2 regions of the Paenibacillus sp. FSL H8-0168 genome follow, and region 2 is predicted to be linked to the other one. Evidence: riboswitches for the same ligand, from Rfam matches in the RefSeq annotation. Region 2 holds a riboswitch; the other holds the start of a gene.
What was found. Region 2 has a riboswitch for ZMP and ZTP ahead of MHI21_RS04725 (bifunctional 5,10-methylenetetrahydrofolate dehydrogenase/5,10-methenyltetrahydrofolate cyclohydrolase). Riboswitches for the same ligand answer to the same signal wherever they lie in the genome.

Region 1 (8,004 bases), 1.5 Mb from region 2:
ATAACATAAGATCAGTCCCGGTATACTGTTGTTCAAGCTCAATACGTTGGACACTTCCATAAGCGGCAACATAATCGATTGAAAGGGAACTACCATCGCAGCCACAAGCAAACCGAACAGGAACCGGTTAAAACGAGTGTCATGCCGAACCATCTGGTAAGCGGCCATCGAGCTGATTAGTAGCAAAAGCGCATTACTGACGATCGTGACAATCAGTGAATTCCCCAGTGCTGTGGGAAAATTTATTTTATTCCAGGCGTTAGCATAGTTTTCAAAACGGAAGGTTGTCGGCCACGAAGCGGAATGGGCCAAAATGTCGCCAAAGGATTTAACGGAGTTTACGAGCAAAAAATAAAACGGAACCAGAAAGATTAACCCGATCACAATTAGAAATATTTCAGCAGCCCATGTGCCCAAACGATAGTTTGACGTTTTTCCCATTACATTTCGACCTCCTTTTTCTTCGTGAGACGCACCTGAATGCTGGTAATGATTGCAACGACCACAAAGAAAATCATAGCTTTGGCAGTCCCTAATCCAAGTCGGTTATTTGTAAACGCTTCATTATATATGTCCAACGCTACAGACTCTGTCGACTTGAAAGGCCCCCCCTTTGTGAGAGCCAAATTCAACTCAAATACTTTAAAGGACCAGGATATCGCCAGGAACAAGCAGACGGTCACCGCTGGCATAATAAGTGGCACTACAATATGACGCAGAATCTGTCTTCGGCTCGCACCGTCGATTTGTGCCGATTCAATAAGGGCATGCGGGACATTATTTAACGAGGATATGTAAATAACCATGAGATAACCTGCATATTGCCACACAAACACAATGACAGTTCCCCAAAAAGCAGTTGGCCCATCACCCAGCCACGGCAGTTTAAAAAAAGAAAGCCCTGTTGCCTCACCTACTGCAGAAAAGCCGCGTACAAATATAAATTGCCAGATAAAGCCGAGCAGCAAGCCGCCAATCATATTGGGCATAAAAAATACAGTTCGCAGTGCATTACGGGTACGCAACGGTTTGGTAAGTGCATAGGCTAGGAAAAAGCCAATCAGGTTCGTCAGAATGACACCACATACGGTAAACCGGACCGTAAACCAGAATGCATTACGAAAATCTGGATCATCCCTAAAAATATGAACGTAATTCCCTAGTCCGAGCCATCGGATATTTTCAGATACTCCATCCCAGTTCGTCATGGAATAATACAGCCCCAGCAGGAACGGAATGACCATAATCAAGACGAAAAACAACGCCATCGGTCCTACAAATACGAGTTGCTGCAATAATTGCGGGGATTTTCTTTGACTCAATGCAATCACTCCTTTGTCGTAGATCATGAAGGATAGCGCGCATAAACCCTTACTGTAATCGCTTATTACCCAAAAATGTATGTTTCGAGTCGTTCGGAAGCAAAAAAAGACTGTTCTCCTCCGGCTTACGGAAGGAAAACAGCCTATAACATAAAAATTATGAATGTCGATGAATTAGTATTGAGTTCCTGGATAAATCGGGAACTTATCTGTCAACTCGCCAACCGCTTGGCTTGCTTTGGACAATACAGTATCATCTTTCGGGTTTTTAAGGGTTTCAGCAATGATTTTACCGATTTTGACCATAGCCTCTTCATCCATACCACGAGATGTTGCAGCAGGTGTACCAATACGAATTCCGCTTGTTACGAATGGACTGGTCGGGTCAAAAGGAATCGCATTTTTATTGACCGTGATGCCCACCGAATCCAATACATGCTCTGCTTCTTTACCTGTGATATTCAAATTGCGCGTATCCAACAGCATCAGATGGTTATCCGTACCACCGGATACAATGTTAATCCCTTCAGCCAACAATGTTTCAGCCAGCACCTGTGCGTTGCGAACTACGTTTTGCGCATAGGTTTTGAACGATGGCTGGAGCGCTTCACCCAAAGCAACCGCTTTGGACGCGATCACATGCATCAGTGGCCCCCCTTGAGTACCAGGGAAAATAGCTTTATCAATCGCTTGCGCCCATGCTTTGCGAGTCAGAATCAGACCCCCGCGCGGACCACGCAGCGTTTTGTGTGTTGTTGTTGTTACAAATTGGGCATGCGGAACTGGACTTGGGTGAATTCCCGCTGCCACGAGACCTGCGATATGTGCCATATCCACCATGAACAGAGCACCTACATCATTGGCAATGGAAGCAAATGCTTCAAAATCAATAGTACGCGGATATGCACTCGCGCCAGCTACAATCAGACGAGGGCGGTGCTTAAAGGCTGCCTTGCGCACTTCATCGTAGTCGATGCGGAAGTTGTCTTCGCGTACACCGTAAGCAGCAAAGTTATACAACAAGCCGGAAGCGTTAACCGGACTTCCGTGTGTTAAATGGCCACCATGCGCCAGATTCATACCCAGTACAGTATCTCCAGGTTTGAGAGCTGCCAGATACACCGCCATGTTGGCTTGTGCTCCAGAGTGAGGCTGCACGTTAGCATGCTCGGCGCCGAACAATTCTTTTGCGCGGTCACGTGCGATGTCTTCAACGATATCTACATGCTCACAGCCACCATAGTAGCGTTTGTTCGGATAACCTTCAGCATATTTATTCGTCAGCACGGAGCCCATGGCTTCCATTACTGCTTCACTGACAATGTTCTCGGATGCGATTAGCTCGATATTGTGGCGTTGTCGTTTCAGTTCAAGTCCCATTGCTTCCATCACTGCCGGGTCACTTTTACGCAGGTGTTCCATCATGATTGATTACTCCCTCTCCATAGTCAATTGTTGGGTATACAAGCAAACGCCTGCTCCTCTGTTGGGTACCTCATCATCAATGCAAAAAAGATTAGTACAAACATGCCGCCATGCCAAATGCTAATCGCAGTTTCCGCCGACTTCTTGCTCCAGACTATACACTGCCCGTTGTCCACCAATAAGTGGAGGACGGGTGAATGCCGCTGTCACACGTGCTTCGCCAATCCAGCGAAGACTTGGGCGAAATGGAACAGCAATGGGTCGCAGATGCATGCCAATCAGCGTTTCGCCGATGTCTATCCCGGCATGGGCCTGCACGTTCGCCGCCAAACACGCGTCACTCATAGAACGATAGGCGACGGTGGCCATAGAGCCTCCTGCTGTACGAACAGGAACAGCTGCAACCTCCGTCAGTCCCAGTCGCTCCAGCACAGCCCGTTCAACGACCAGCGCTCGGTTTAAATGCTCACAGCATTGAAACGCCACATCAAAGCCATACTCCCTGCGAACGGACTCTACTCCAGACAACAGTTGCTGAGCCACATCGAGCGCTCCCGCCGTACCAATCCGACTTCCAGCCACTTCACTTGTGCTAACGCCAATAACCAGCAGGCGGCCAGCCTTGAGACTGGCTGCTTCTGCGATTTCCCGCACAACAGAAGTGGTCTGTGCTTCCAGCGAAATCTCATGATCCAATTGTCCCACTATTGGAACCTCCTTTGGTTGAACAGTCTCTCAGAGACTAGGCACGGTCTCATGCCCCAAGTTCAACACACTCTCTCCTGATCACAATCTGACTATATTATAGCCGATGTTTCAGATTTCGAGCAGAAAAAATGGAAGAACCTTTAAAGGAATCAACTCTCAGCTAACAATCTGGCTCAACTTGTATATGAAAAAAAGAGCAGTCCACACCTATGTGGAATTGCTCTTTTGCCCAGGCGACCGGCCGTATATCCGATGCTCCATCGTGGTTAATCCCACTTTTGTCGCCAGTTACATCGGATTCTCATTTTTCCACCTTATCTTAACGGATTAGCCGCCGAAAATCAACAGATTCCGTACAAAACAGATGAGTAATACCAATTTTATTCGGAAGAAGCCTTTAGCTTGTCCAGCAGCTTGTGCAGCGCCGTACGGATTTCTGCAGCTGTGACATCGTAGTCTTCTCGCGAACCGCCAAACGGATCTGAAATATCAAAGCCCGGAATCCGTTGGTGTAATTCAATCATTCGTTCACGCTCCTGCGCCGATAGCTCTTGTCCAAGTGAAGCCATCAACTGCTGTGAAGCATATAAACCATCCAACTCCTGTACATCATTCAACACCGCATCCCGGTTCTCCACATATTCCTTAAGTGTAAATACTTTGCCCGCCGTTTGGGGAAAGCGCTGAATTACGTGCTGTTTATGTCCTTGCGTCAAGGTTAAGATCAGATGCGCCCACCCGGCAAGCCCGTCGCTCAAAGGGGTTGAAGTGATCTGATCGGATATATCGTGATCACGTAGAACCGCCTCTGCATGTCGGGATATCGGCGTGCCTTCCATCGCGGCTACTCCCGCAGAACGCACTTCCAGTTCTAGCCCATGCTCAGCAGCCAACTTACGTAGCATCCCTTCAGCCATTGGACTGCGACAGGTATTCCCTGTGCATACGAATAAGATATTCTTCAACGTTTTCACCCCCCGTATGTTAAAAAAATATATAAACAGAGGATTACTATAATCCTAATCCTTTACGATAACCCTGCACTTATTTTACACTGTCTACGCTAAAATCAAAACATAAACATAAAGCCGAATGCCAACAAAATGGCACCACCCACTGCTTCCCCATAATCTCCTAGATTACGGCTGACCTTGCGACCCAGCAGCAGGCCCAGCATCGCCATTGCTCCCCCGCAAAAACCAAACGCCAGAACGGACAGCACCAGATCACTCTGGAACATACCTAGTGACACTCCTACAGAAAATGAGTCAACGCTCACCCCAAGTGCAAACAGCAAAAGGCCTAAAGGCGAACGATGATCCAATACCTGTACGCCGTCCCCTTTAAAGGAATTATACACCATATGCCCGCCCAAAAGGATGAGTAGACCCCCTGCGAAGTAGGCCGTCACATGACCTAATAAAGAACTCATATAATGGCCTGTGAACATTCCCAGTAATGGCATCAGAATATGAAAAAAGCCAATGACAGTACTGATGCGCAGCACGTCTCGCAGGCGTATCCCCTTCATGCCGATCCCTACGCCCAGCGATAACGCATCCATTCCTAGCGCTACCGCCATGATCAGAATCGTTACAACCTGCCCGGCATGGGCAGAGGCTGCCAGCATACTCCATCCCTCCATTATCCGTCTGTTCTTGTACACGTTATGCGGACAAGGGGCAAATCAGTACAAGCATGTACTGAAAGTACCCAATACCGAGACGAGGAGGGAGGAAAATTTAATATAAGAGGCTCTGATTCGACAGAAGCTACAAGCGGACGATTCGGTGACCTGCCGCTTTAAGCAGGCGGTTCATGACGGCGTCTCCCAATCCCTTCGGCGGACAGGATTCCGCCAAAATGTAGGTGACGCCGTCCTCGTCGCAGCGGCGCAGCACGCCGTACAGGCGCTGCGCTGCCTCATGGAGCGCGTCCAGCTTGCCTAGCGTGTAGACGCGTTCTCCGGCGTAGCCGGCGGCATGCTCGTCGAACGCGAGCACTGCCGTGCGCTCCCCGCGCGCGGAAGCCTCCGCCAGCGCGGCGCGAATCCAGCCCGTCACCTCAACGGACGACGGGCCTTGTACCACGCTCAAGCGGCCTCGCGGCGCGTAGTGCGTGTACTTCATGCCCGGCGAGCGCGGCGCCGGGCTGTCTGCGTCTTCCCCGGGCGTAGCGGCCAACGCCGGGTCCAGCACGACGGCGCGAGCAACCGCAGCGAGCTGCTCGGCCGTCACGCCGCCAGGGCGCAGGATGGTGACGGTTCCGTCGTCACCCGCCTGCACCACCGTGGACTCCAGCCCCACCCCAGTGGGACCTCCGTCTAAAATGCCGCCGATGCGGCCCTCCAGATCCTCTCGCACATGCTGTGCAAGGGTGGGACTGGGCCTTCCCGACCGGTTGGCGCTTGGCGCAGCCAGTGGACAATCCGCTTCAGCGATCAAACGAAGCGCTATCGGATGATCCGGCATGCGCACACCGACTGTATCCAGCCCGGCTGTCACACGCGATGATAGTGCCTGCGGCACTACCGGCAATACGAGAGTCAGCGGTCCCGGCCAGAACATATTCATCAGCGCTCGGGCTGTATCGTTTATTTCTGCTACCAACCCCTCTAATTGATCAGCATTAGAAATATGTACAATGAGCGGGTTATCGGAGGGACGTCCTTTGGCAGCGAATACCGCCTCCACCGCTTTTGTACTACGAGCATCGGCCCCCAGGCCGTACACGGTCTCCGTAGGAAAGGCTACCGTCTCTCCAGCTTGGAGGAGTACGCCGGCCTCCCGTATGCCCTTTTCCGCCGCGATCCGAGTCTGTTCAGCCCAAACTTCGTCAGAAACATCCCCGTCAATGTTGCTCACAGGAACCAAACATCTTACATCCCACCATTGGGTATGGGAAGACCTCAATGCCTGCTTCAGCTCGCAATTTTCCTGTTCGTCCAGCTTTTGCTCCGATTTTTCCTTTTGCACAAAATCTCCGCGCAAGTCTTGCATTTGATTCGATTTATCACTCATATCAGATCATCCCATATCTTATTGTCATATACAGGCCAGTGATTTCGCTTGATCCTCTAAGGCTACTTTGAAAGATCAGTTTATTTGGCTCTGCCATGTGTATATCTATCGTAAGCTCCATTATAGCATATGGGGAAACTTACACTCCTCAACGTTTAGGCAAACAAGCCACTCACCCAGCTACACAGTCCCGCAAGTGCATCCCACAGAAAAAAACGTACTTCCGGCTCCTTGTCAGCGGCATTCGTCCGACTTTCTCCGTGATCCGTTTTTGCTGATACTGTTTGTGCCGCTGCTTCCCCACTGCCTGCATCAATAAAGCACAGCGGAGGAAACAGCACGCACCACCAATTTTGCCCTTTTCCTTGCCCCAGCGTAACCCGAAGCGCTTCATAATTCCCTGCTGGGTAGACCAGACCACCGTACATTTTCGTCGGGAAAGGTACGCTCGCCAGTTCCACCTGATGATCATATGCAATGCCGCGACGAGCCAGTTCCGTACCTACCAAACGGTCAATTTCAGGTAAATGAGCACCAATCAATGATCTAGCTTGATCTAAGCTTTGCGGGTTTTCCAGCTCACCCACCCAGGCATTCATCTGCTGTACAATAGCGTCCCGTATTTCGCGTTTAACCAGCTGATCCTCCGGACGATCCGAGTTGGCCAAAATACGCAGTCGAATGGAGTCATGTGGAATCACATTCAGCCCTGTTGTAGCTACTCCTGATGCAAAGGTTCCTCTTGTTCCAGTGGTCATAGCAGCATCCGTCTTTTGACCTTCCCAAGACATCATTAATATCGAAATACAAAATAGTATCATTGCAGCTTGCTTGATCCAATTGTTCATCTTCGTCTCCCCCAAACCCAAACTCTATCATGTCTATCAGTCTGTCCGGTTTGGGAGAGTCTAAACCTATGAATCTTATAAAAGATTCAGGAACACTTTACAGATTTTCTTCAATACACCTCAAATCATGCTACACCAAGCTTCTGACCCTCACCGAGGCATATAAAAAAGCCCAGATTTCACAATCTGGACTCTCTCGTTGCACCGTTTCAACCCACACAAATACCAATCAGTTTCAAGCCAAAATCCACCTGCACTAGGCTTTTTTCGCCTTCGTCAAGCTTACTCTGGAAGGCTGCGGCAGATCGTCCTCCAGCTCTTGGCCGTGCACCTTAATACTCATAACCAAGCCGATACTAGCCATGTTAATAAGCAACGAGGTACCACCATAACTTATGAACGGGAGCGTAATCCCCGTAAGCGGCATAATGCCCAGAAACGCACCAATGTTCTCAAAAATCTGGTACAGCAACATGGACACAATCCCGACAATAATATACGGTCCGGCGCGATCCCGGCATTCCAGCGAAATCAGGATCATGCGGTGAATCAAAATAAAATATAACAATAGCAGCACTGAAGAGCCTACAAAGCCAAATTCCTCCGCTACGACCACAAAAATAGAATCCGCGTACGTATAAGGAACACGCCCGGACTGTACCGAGGTTCCTTGCAAAAAGC
Region 2 (8,004 bases):
GATGAGTACAAAATGGCTGGCTGTTGGCAGCTGTTTTTGTGCCCCCCAAGAGTAAGGAAGCAGCTTCTCGCGCATAGCTTTACTTTGGACGACAACAAATTTCCAGGGTTCAAAGCCAAACGAGCTTGGAGATAAACGACCGGTTTCAAGAATAAAATCAAAATCGGAATCGCTAATTTTCTTATGACTATCAAATTCCTTCGTTGCATGTCTGAACTCGTATGCAGATAAGATTTGATCTTTAGTAGTAGCTAAGGTTTCCATCGTTATTCCACTCCTTATGGATGTTGATTAAAATTGACGCTTACCAAGTGACATGCTTAATATTAGAATATACATGACCGTTTTTGAAGTACGCACATTAATGTGCTGTAGTATATAAAATGATACCAAGGAGGAGAAAAGCCTATGCGCAATCGGAAAGGCGGCTTTGGGGAATGTACCGCTGGAAATGATCAGGCGTGTCCAGTTGAGTTCACGCTGGACGTGATTGGGGGCAAATGGAAAGGGATTATTTTATATCATCTCATGTATGGGACTAAGCGATTTAGTGATTTTCGGCGGATCTGTCCGGGAATTACTCAGCGTATGCTGACACTCCAATTGCGTGAGCTGGAAGAGGACGGAGTAGTTCACCGTGAAGTCTACCAACAGGTTCCTCCTAAGGTCGAATACTCTCTCACCGAATTCGGAAAAACGCTCATCCCGATTATTAACTTGATGAAGGATTGGGGAGAAGAATATAAAACAAAACAGCGATCACCAGAAAGCAGTCTTCAGCAACCTAGCCCCAATGTGTAGGTTTTTGAAGACGGCTCCACGAAAAAGACCTGACCATCATTTTGGCAGGTCTTTTGATTTATTAAGGAGGGATGTACAAAGTTCGTTTTTCAGTTGACAGCAAGGACGACGCTTGATATATTTCTTACGATATTGATAATCATTATCATGCGTATCGGGAAGATCATCTTCACAATATATAGGGGGTTAATCAGTTGAAAAGAAAATCGTATTTTATGATGACAGCTATGTTACTTGTATTGTCTGTACTCATCAGCGCTTGCGGCGGAAATAATAATGGAAGTAATCCGGCTTCATCTTCAGGAGATAAGCAAGAGTCGGCTACTACTGGAGAGACTAGAAGCTTTAAAACGGTTAAGGGGGATATTCAAATTCCTGCTAAGCCCCAGCGTATTGTAACGGATTTTTACGGCGGAGAACTGCTGTCCGTAGGTGCTAACGTGGTGGGTGTAGAGCCGACTGCGTTTCAAAATCCTTTTCTGACCGATTTGCTGAAGGAAAAAAGAACCAAAGAGGTGGGTGATCCGACCAATTTGGAAAAGACGCTGGAACTCAAACCCGATCTGATCGTGGTTATGAAGGATACGAATTATGAGGCTTTGTCTAAAATCGCACCTACCCTGTACATTCCGTACGGTACGACGACTAATATCTATGATACGGTCAAGCTGTTCGGCGATATCACTGGGGAAAAGGAGAAGGCTGAGCAATTTATTGCTGCATTTGATAAAAAGGCCGCTGAAGGTCGCGCACGTCTTAAAGGTGTGATTGACGAAAAAGCAACTTTCGGTCTGTATGAGCTGACGGACAAGCACGCACTTTGGATCTTTGGCGACAATGCGGGTCGCGGCGGCCAAGCTGTATACAATGCGCTTAAACTGAACATGCCAAAGAAAACAGTGAACTCCAAGGAACAAACGGTGCAGCTTTCGATGGAGGTATTGCCACAGTATGACGCAGATTATATGTTCCTGACTACGTATGACCCCGAGAAAAAGGGTGACGCGCTCAAACAACTAAAGTCGTCCGCTGTGTGGGGGAATCTTCCAGCGGTGAAGAACAATAGAGTGTTCTTTAACGATTTTGATACGTATTATCGTTATGATCCAATCGCTATTACCGGGCAAATTGATATGATCGTAGATATGCTGGTCGAAAGAGAAAAAGAGAATAAAGCTAAACAATAGATGTGAGATTCTGCGTTGTATACGCAGTATATAGCATTAAAAACCAGTCCAACATGAATCATTTTGGACTGGTTTTTAATTTACAATTTTGTCGTAATTTCAATAGTATCTTCTTTTTGTATCCAATCTACCTTGGCCCCCAGCGTTTCGCTGAGTAGCCTTAGTGGAAGATAACCAATACCATTCACCATGAAGGGCGGATTGGTGAATTTTACGGCTTTATCGTTCACTTTTGTTTGGCTGGTTTTGAAATTTACTTCTAGAGAGACAGGATGGTCTTCTGTCTTAGACTGATTCATTTTCGCTATTTTGCTGTTGAAATCATAAGCGATCTCAGCCCCCAGTTTGTCAAAAACAGAACGAAGGGGAATAAACGCTTGCCCGTTGCGGGTAATGACACCATTACTCAGAGAGACAGGCGAACCATTGAGACGGACAAGAATCGGTTTTTGTACAGGAACTGGTGAACTGTACAGAAACTCATAGTCCCCTATACCAAGCTGCGCGTGTTTGTTGACACCCCAGCCCCATAGGGCGCCATCTGCTTTTTGCATGATTACGTGCCGTGGACCTGCTTTGATGCTTTGAATATTTTTAGTAAGTAATGTAAAGGGTGTATTAGATGGTAACTTTTCACCATCTAGAGACGCAACATATACATTCCCAGCTGTGGTGAGGGCAAGTATGGAGCGTTCGGCGAAAAAGGCGTCTTTAACATCCTTTACTCCTGTTAATAGTACAGGGGTATTTTCGTTGTGATAGGTTGTATTATCTGAGTAACCTGTAACTGTAGCACCCCAGAACCATAGCCGACCTTGCTGATCAATTGCGAGATTGGAATACCTATTGGCCTTGATTGTCTTGATATCCGATAAGGCTTGAATTTGCGATACGGATAGAGTTTCGGACGGAGTTGCATTTTTATCAAATTCTTTGGGCCACGTCCACACGGTGCCATCTTTTTTTAAGGCTATGTTTTTAGCGATTGACGTAATATCCTTTAATGATGAAATAGGTTCGAAGCCCTGCAAGGCTTTTGTATTTTTCCATACACTGCCGTCTTTCTTTAGAAATATCCAGCGTTCCTCATAATCCGGTCTTTCCTCATAGTAACTATCAATATTGGCAACCTCGTCGATGCCAGATAGGGTTTGAAAAGGACTAGAGATGTTTCCATTGTCGAGCCGTTCAGCGGAAGATATGCTGCCTTCGCTGCTCAGAGCGAGCACATGATCATTCAAATTACTTACAGCTGCGAGGTTCTGTAATCCTTCCAGAGGAACGAATTTCACGGATTCAGCAATATTATTTCTAGGCACATACCAAGCAGAGTGGTCTTGTAAGGTAAATACCAGATCGCCCTCGTTGATGATATTAGAAAATGTTTTTACAACGTCCGGCTTACCCTCTACACGAGTCGGTACGGATTGATTATAACCCCACAGCCACAAGCTTCCATCAGACTGAATTAAACTTCCAGAATCATAGGAGCGAATATGGGATGTGGAGTTGTCTCCGGCCGCCCATACACTAGGACTGAGCAGCAATAACGTGATTATACTGAGTAATAGAGCCCGTCTTTTCATACGATTTTCCTCATTTCTTGATCAATGTATCCCCCTATCCATAGACGTAAATTATATAGAAAAGTTTTCCAAAATGTATCAATTTCAATAAAATAACCTCCAAACCCACGATTAGAGATGGATTTGGAGGCTATTTTTTAATGAGTAAGCAGAATATATTGGTTCGAACAGGTTAAACACGGTTATGAGCAATCTAATTCGCTATTCGACTGCGCACCATCAACAAGGTTTGTTCTTTGATCTGTCCGATTTCACGGATGAGTGCGGCTGTTTTGGTCTCATAGGAGTATTTGACATCCAAATCTTTCAGCGAAGCAAGGTTAATGTCGACGGTAAGCAGGGCAGATTGAGCGGCGGCTTCGAACAGGATTGCGCCGATGCCAAGATCCGAAATCACATTTTTATTGGACATTTCCACAATGTTGTAGGCTTGCGACAATCCGTCCCGGCATACTTCCAGCAGGCGCATGGGGACCTCAATGGCAGCGATCACCGCTGTCTGTAAGGAATGGATACGATAGCGCTTTTCTTCGTCCGTTTCCTTGGGCAAACGCAGCGCGGTCATGTACTGTTCAAAGGATTGGATGTCTGCGACCATTAGTTCCTCACAATGTGTAGACAATCTTTCCATGCTGCTAATGACGTCCGTGATTTGTTCATGGATATGCGCATATTTTTCTCCTTGTGAAAGGTTGGCGGTCATGGAGGTCATAGCCGCGCCTAGTGCCGCAGCCAGTGCGGATACACTTCCTCCGCCGGGGGTAGGCGCTGCACTTGCAGCCTCTTTTAGAAAATGCCCGATGGAATGATTCCACGACAGTTCACTCATGAATAGACCACCTCTCTGGAGTAGTGTTGCAGATGTATTGCTTTGAGCAGATTTTTGTATAAAATCGCAGTTGTTAAGGTGCCAACACCGCCGGGAACCGGAGAAATGGCATGGACCTTTTCCCCAACGTCTAAAGCGGCATCCCCCACTATTTTTCCCTCTAGCGTCTCATTAATTCCCGCATCTACCAAAATCAGACCGGGATGAACCATATCCTGTGTAATCACATCAGGGCATCCGACTGCGACGAAGGCAATGTCTGCATGGCTCAGATGCTCTGCAATATCACGTGTTCCTGCATGACAGGCGGTAACGGTGGCATTTTCTCTTTGCAACATGTGGAAAAGGGGAAGTCCCACTGTCTGTCCGATGCCCACGAGAGTGACATTTTTGCCTGCCAATGTGTGACCGTAATGCTTAAGTAGCTCGATACAGGCTTGAGGTGTTGCGGGATATAGTCCGGCGTCACCTGTTACGGTAGCCAGCTTGTTATCAGGTGTAATCCCATCAATATCCTTGTAGGGGGCGATGGATTGTTTAATAACGGAGGCGGAAAGATGTTGGGGAAGCGGCAGTTCCAGCATAATGCCATGTACATGGGATGCATCGTTCAGACTGCCGATCAGGTGCAGTAGCTCGGTTTCGCTAACATGACGATCAAAAGTATGGAGATGAAATGAGATGCCCAGCTTCTCCGCTATTTTTTGCTTGGTCCGGGCATAGTAGGCAGATGCCGGATCACCTTCTACCAATAGTGTCGCCAGATGGGGACGGTGTCCTTGCTGCTTCATTTCTTCTACCTGTGAACGGATCGTTGCATATACTTGCTCAGCTGCTTCTTTGGATTTCATGATAATAGCCATAGTCCGAGCCTCCTCTGAATTTATCGAATGATTTATCAACAGGGTGTCATGGTCTTGTAAAACGAAAAAAAGTATTTGCACAAGGTCGTCAAGACAGACGAATCCTCTGCAAATACTTCTCCCAGGCGAACGGTACGCTTTTTTTGTATGCTCCCTCGTGGTTCATTCCACTGACTTCGCCAGTCACATACAGCGTTATTATGTCTTATATTTTAACAAATAATCCTCAGAAAAGAAACCCGCGAACATTTGGAAAACGGGTTATGTTACTTGTCTATATGACAAATGTCATATACCCGAGCTGACGTTTATGACTACAGCGTCTACAGTCTTCACCTTATACTGAGATTAGATCAACATGTACGCCTAACAGGATCAAGGTATAGGCGTCATTTTAAAGGAGGATCATAATGAGTATGACACAACTCCCATTAGCCCAATTGAAAAAAAATATGGCTCCCTACGAGAAAATAAACACGAAATCCAGCGTTCTGCAACTCATCAATACTTTGGGTCCACTGATCCTATTGTGGTATGCTGCTTATCTTAGCCTGTCGGTTTCGTACTGGCTGACGCTTCCCATTGCCATTGTTGCATCGGGGTTTGTGGTACGGACGTTTATTATTTTTCATGATTGTGGTCATCAATCCTTCTTCAAAAGCCGCAAGCTGAACGACATTGTGGGAACGATTACAGGTATTATTACGCTCTGTCCTTATCATCAATGGAAAAATAGTCACGCGATCCACCATGCAACAAGCAGTAATCTGGATAAAAGAGGCACAGGTGACATGTGGGTGCTTACGGTAGAAGAGTACACAGAGGCTTCAACTTGGACACGGCTGGCCTATCGCATATATCGAAATCCTTGGGTTATGTTCGGGCTAGGTCCGATCTATACTTTTTTGATTTCCTATCGCTTTAATATCAAGACAGCCAAACGCAAGGAAAAAATGAACACTCATGTGACGAATATATCCATCGTTGCATTGTATGCACTGTTGTGCTGGGCTATTGGATGGCAGGCCTTCCTTCTCGTACAGGCACCTATCTTTTTTGTATCCGGTATGTTGGGCATCTGGTTGTTCTATGTACAACATCAATTTGAGGATTCGTATTTTGAGCACGATGAAGAGTGGAGTTATATTAATGCAGCCGTAGAAGGCAGCTCTTACTACAAGCTTCCTAAAGTATTGCAATGGATTACGGGGAATATCGGATTTCATCACGTTCATCATTTGAGCCCCAAAGTGCCAAATTATAATTTGGAAAAAGCGCATGAAGCGACACCGTTACTTCAAAAGGCGACCACGATCACAGTAAGTAGCAGTCTGCAATCATTGAAGTTCCGCCTTTGGGATGAAAATACGAAAACCTTTTTGACCTTTAAACAAGTGAAGCCGCTCCTCAGCAAACGGGTTGCAGTTACGAAACCCATCCCTACACCTGTTGTAAGCACAGAAAGAAAATAACTTTGTACAAAACTTGGTATGATATGATAAGAGATATAAGTCAAGTGAAGTAGAAGAGGGTGGGCAGGATGCAAAAATGGTATCAGATTTTCCAAAGAAATACAGGGCTTAGCCCTTATGTGTGGGTCGTCTTTTATATCCTGCCCTTTTACTACTTTAGCTCTTCATCTACAAGTCATATTATTCTGGGTACTGCTATTATTTTGGTGTTTTTTGCATGTTATGTATTGGCTTTTGTCTCGAAAGGCTGGCTCATATACTTTTGGACCAGTGTACAAATTGCCATATCGATTACCATGACACTGCTGTTTAGCTATATGTATTTTTCCATATTTATCGCCTATCTGATCGGTAATATTAAAAGTAAGGCTGCATTTACGACGCTGTATATTATTTTAATGGTTATTACGATTGGATTGATCAATTACGGTTTTGTTTCTCAAAATCCCGTTTTTATTAAACAGATTCCTTTTATCCTGCTCAATCTGATCGGTGTGATTCTCCTTCCGATTACGAATTTTAATCGCAACAAAAGCGATCGGCTCCAAGTCCAGTTAGAGGATGCCAATAAGAAAATATCGGAATTGATTAAGCTGGAGGAACGGCAAAGAATTGCGCGCGACCTGCACGATACCTTAGGTCAGAAGCTGTCACTCATTGGGCTGAAGAGCGATTTGGCGGGCAAACTGATAGATCAGTACCCGGAGCGGGCTCATGTCGAAATTAACGATGTTCGTCTCACGGCGAGAAGTGCGTTAAAAGAGGTGCGGGAAATGGTTACTCAAATGCGCGGTATGCGACTAGAGGATGAACTGCTACGTATTCGGCAGATTTTAAAGGCTGCTCACATTGAATTGACTTTAGAGGGCGACCCGAAGCTGGAGCATACATCATTAATGAATGAAAATGTCCTTAGTATGTGTATGAAGGAAGCAGTGACAAATGTGGTTAAGCACAGTGGAGCCACCGCTTGTTCCATCACCATTGAGCCGTCTCGTAAGGAATTAACCCTTCGGATTCAGGATAATGGAGTCGGTATTACGAGAGAAAATGGAACCTTTCGTGGAAATGGTCTGCAAGGTATGAAAGAAAGGCTCGAATTCGTGAACGGATGTATGGAGCTGCGTTCAGATCAGGGAACGACCCTGGTTATTAAAGTGCCCAATATCACTGAAAAGCCGAATGAGGAGGTGGGGCCATGATTCGAATTGTCATCGCGGAGGACCAGCGTATGCTGCTGGGTGCTCTAGCCTCCCTGCTGGACTT

Region 1: linked by a shared signal. The riboswitch ahead of MHI21_RS23395 (TIGR01440 family protein) and the one ahead of MHI21_RS04725 (bifunctional 5,10-methylenetetrahydrofolate dehydrogenase/5,10-methenyltetrahydrofolate cyclohydrolase) in region 2 are both predicted to bind ZMP and ZTP.

Annotation. Positions count from the first base shown of each region.
Region 1 is NZ_CP151948.1:5,295,630-5,303,633, forward strand. It holds gene MHI21_RS23380 (carbohydrate ABC transporter permease) at 1-441, opposite strand, end outside; gene MHI21_RS23385 (sugar ABC transporter permease) at 441-1,322, opposite strand; gene glyA (serine hydroxymethyltransferase) at 1,497-2,747, opposite strand; gene MHI21_RS23395 (TIGR01440 family protein) at 2,868-3,455, opposite strand; ZMP/ZTP riboswitch at 3,676-3,757, opposite strand; gene MHI21_RS23400 (low molecular weight protein arginine phosphatase) at 3,836-4,420, opposite strand; gene MHI21_RS23405 (manganese efflux pump MntP family protein) at 4,525-5,085, opposite strand; gene MHI21_RS23410 (L-threonylcarbamoyladenylate synthase) at 5,228-6,475, opposite strand; gene spoIIR (stage II sporulation protein R) at 6,631-7,323, opposite strand; gene MHI21_RS23420 (FtsW/RodA/SpoVE family cell cycle protein) at 7,580-8,004, opposite strand, start outside.
Region 2 is NZ_CP151948.1:1,025,251-1,033,254, forward strand. It holds gene MHI21_RS04700 (NAD(P)H-dependent oxidoreductase) at 1-264, opposite strand, end outside; gene MHI21_RS04705 (helix-turn-helix domain-containing protein) at 409-801, shown strand; gene MHI21_RS04710 (ABC transporter substrate-binding protein) at 996-1,988, shown strand; gene MHI21_RS04715 (stalk domain-containing protein) at 2,069-3,574, opposite strand; gene MHI21_RS04720 (cyclodeaminase/cyclohydrolase family protein) at 3,768-4,403, opposite strand; gene MHI21_RS04725 (bifunctional 5,10-methylenetetrahydrofolate dehydrogenase/5,10-methenyltetrahydrofolate cyclohydrolase) at 4,400-5,266, opposite strand; ZMP/ZTP riboswitch at 5,379-5,463, opposite strand; gene MHI21_RS04730 (fatty acid desaturase) at 5,677-6,738, shown strand; gene MHI21_RS04735 (sensor histidine kinase) at 6,807-7,940, shown strand; gene MHI21_RS04740 (response regulator transcription factor) at 7,937-8,004, shown strand, end outside.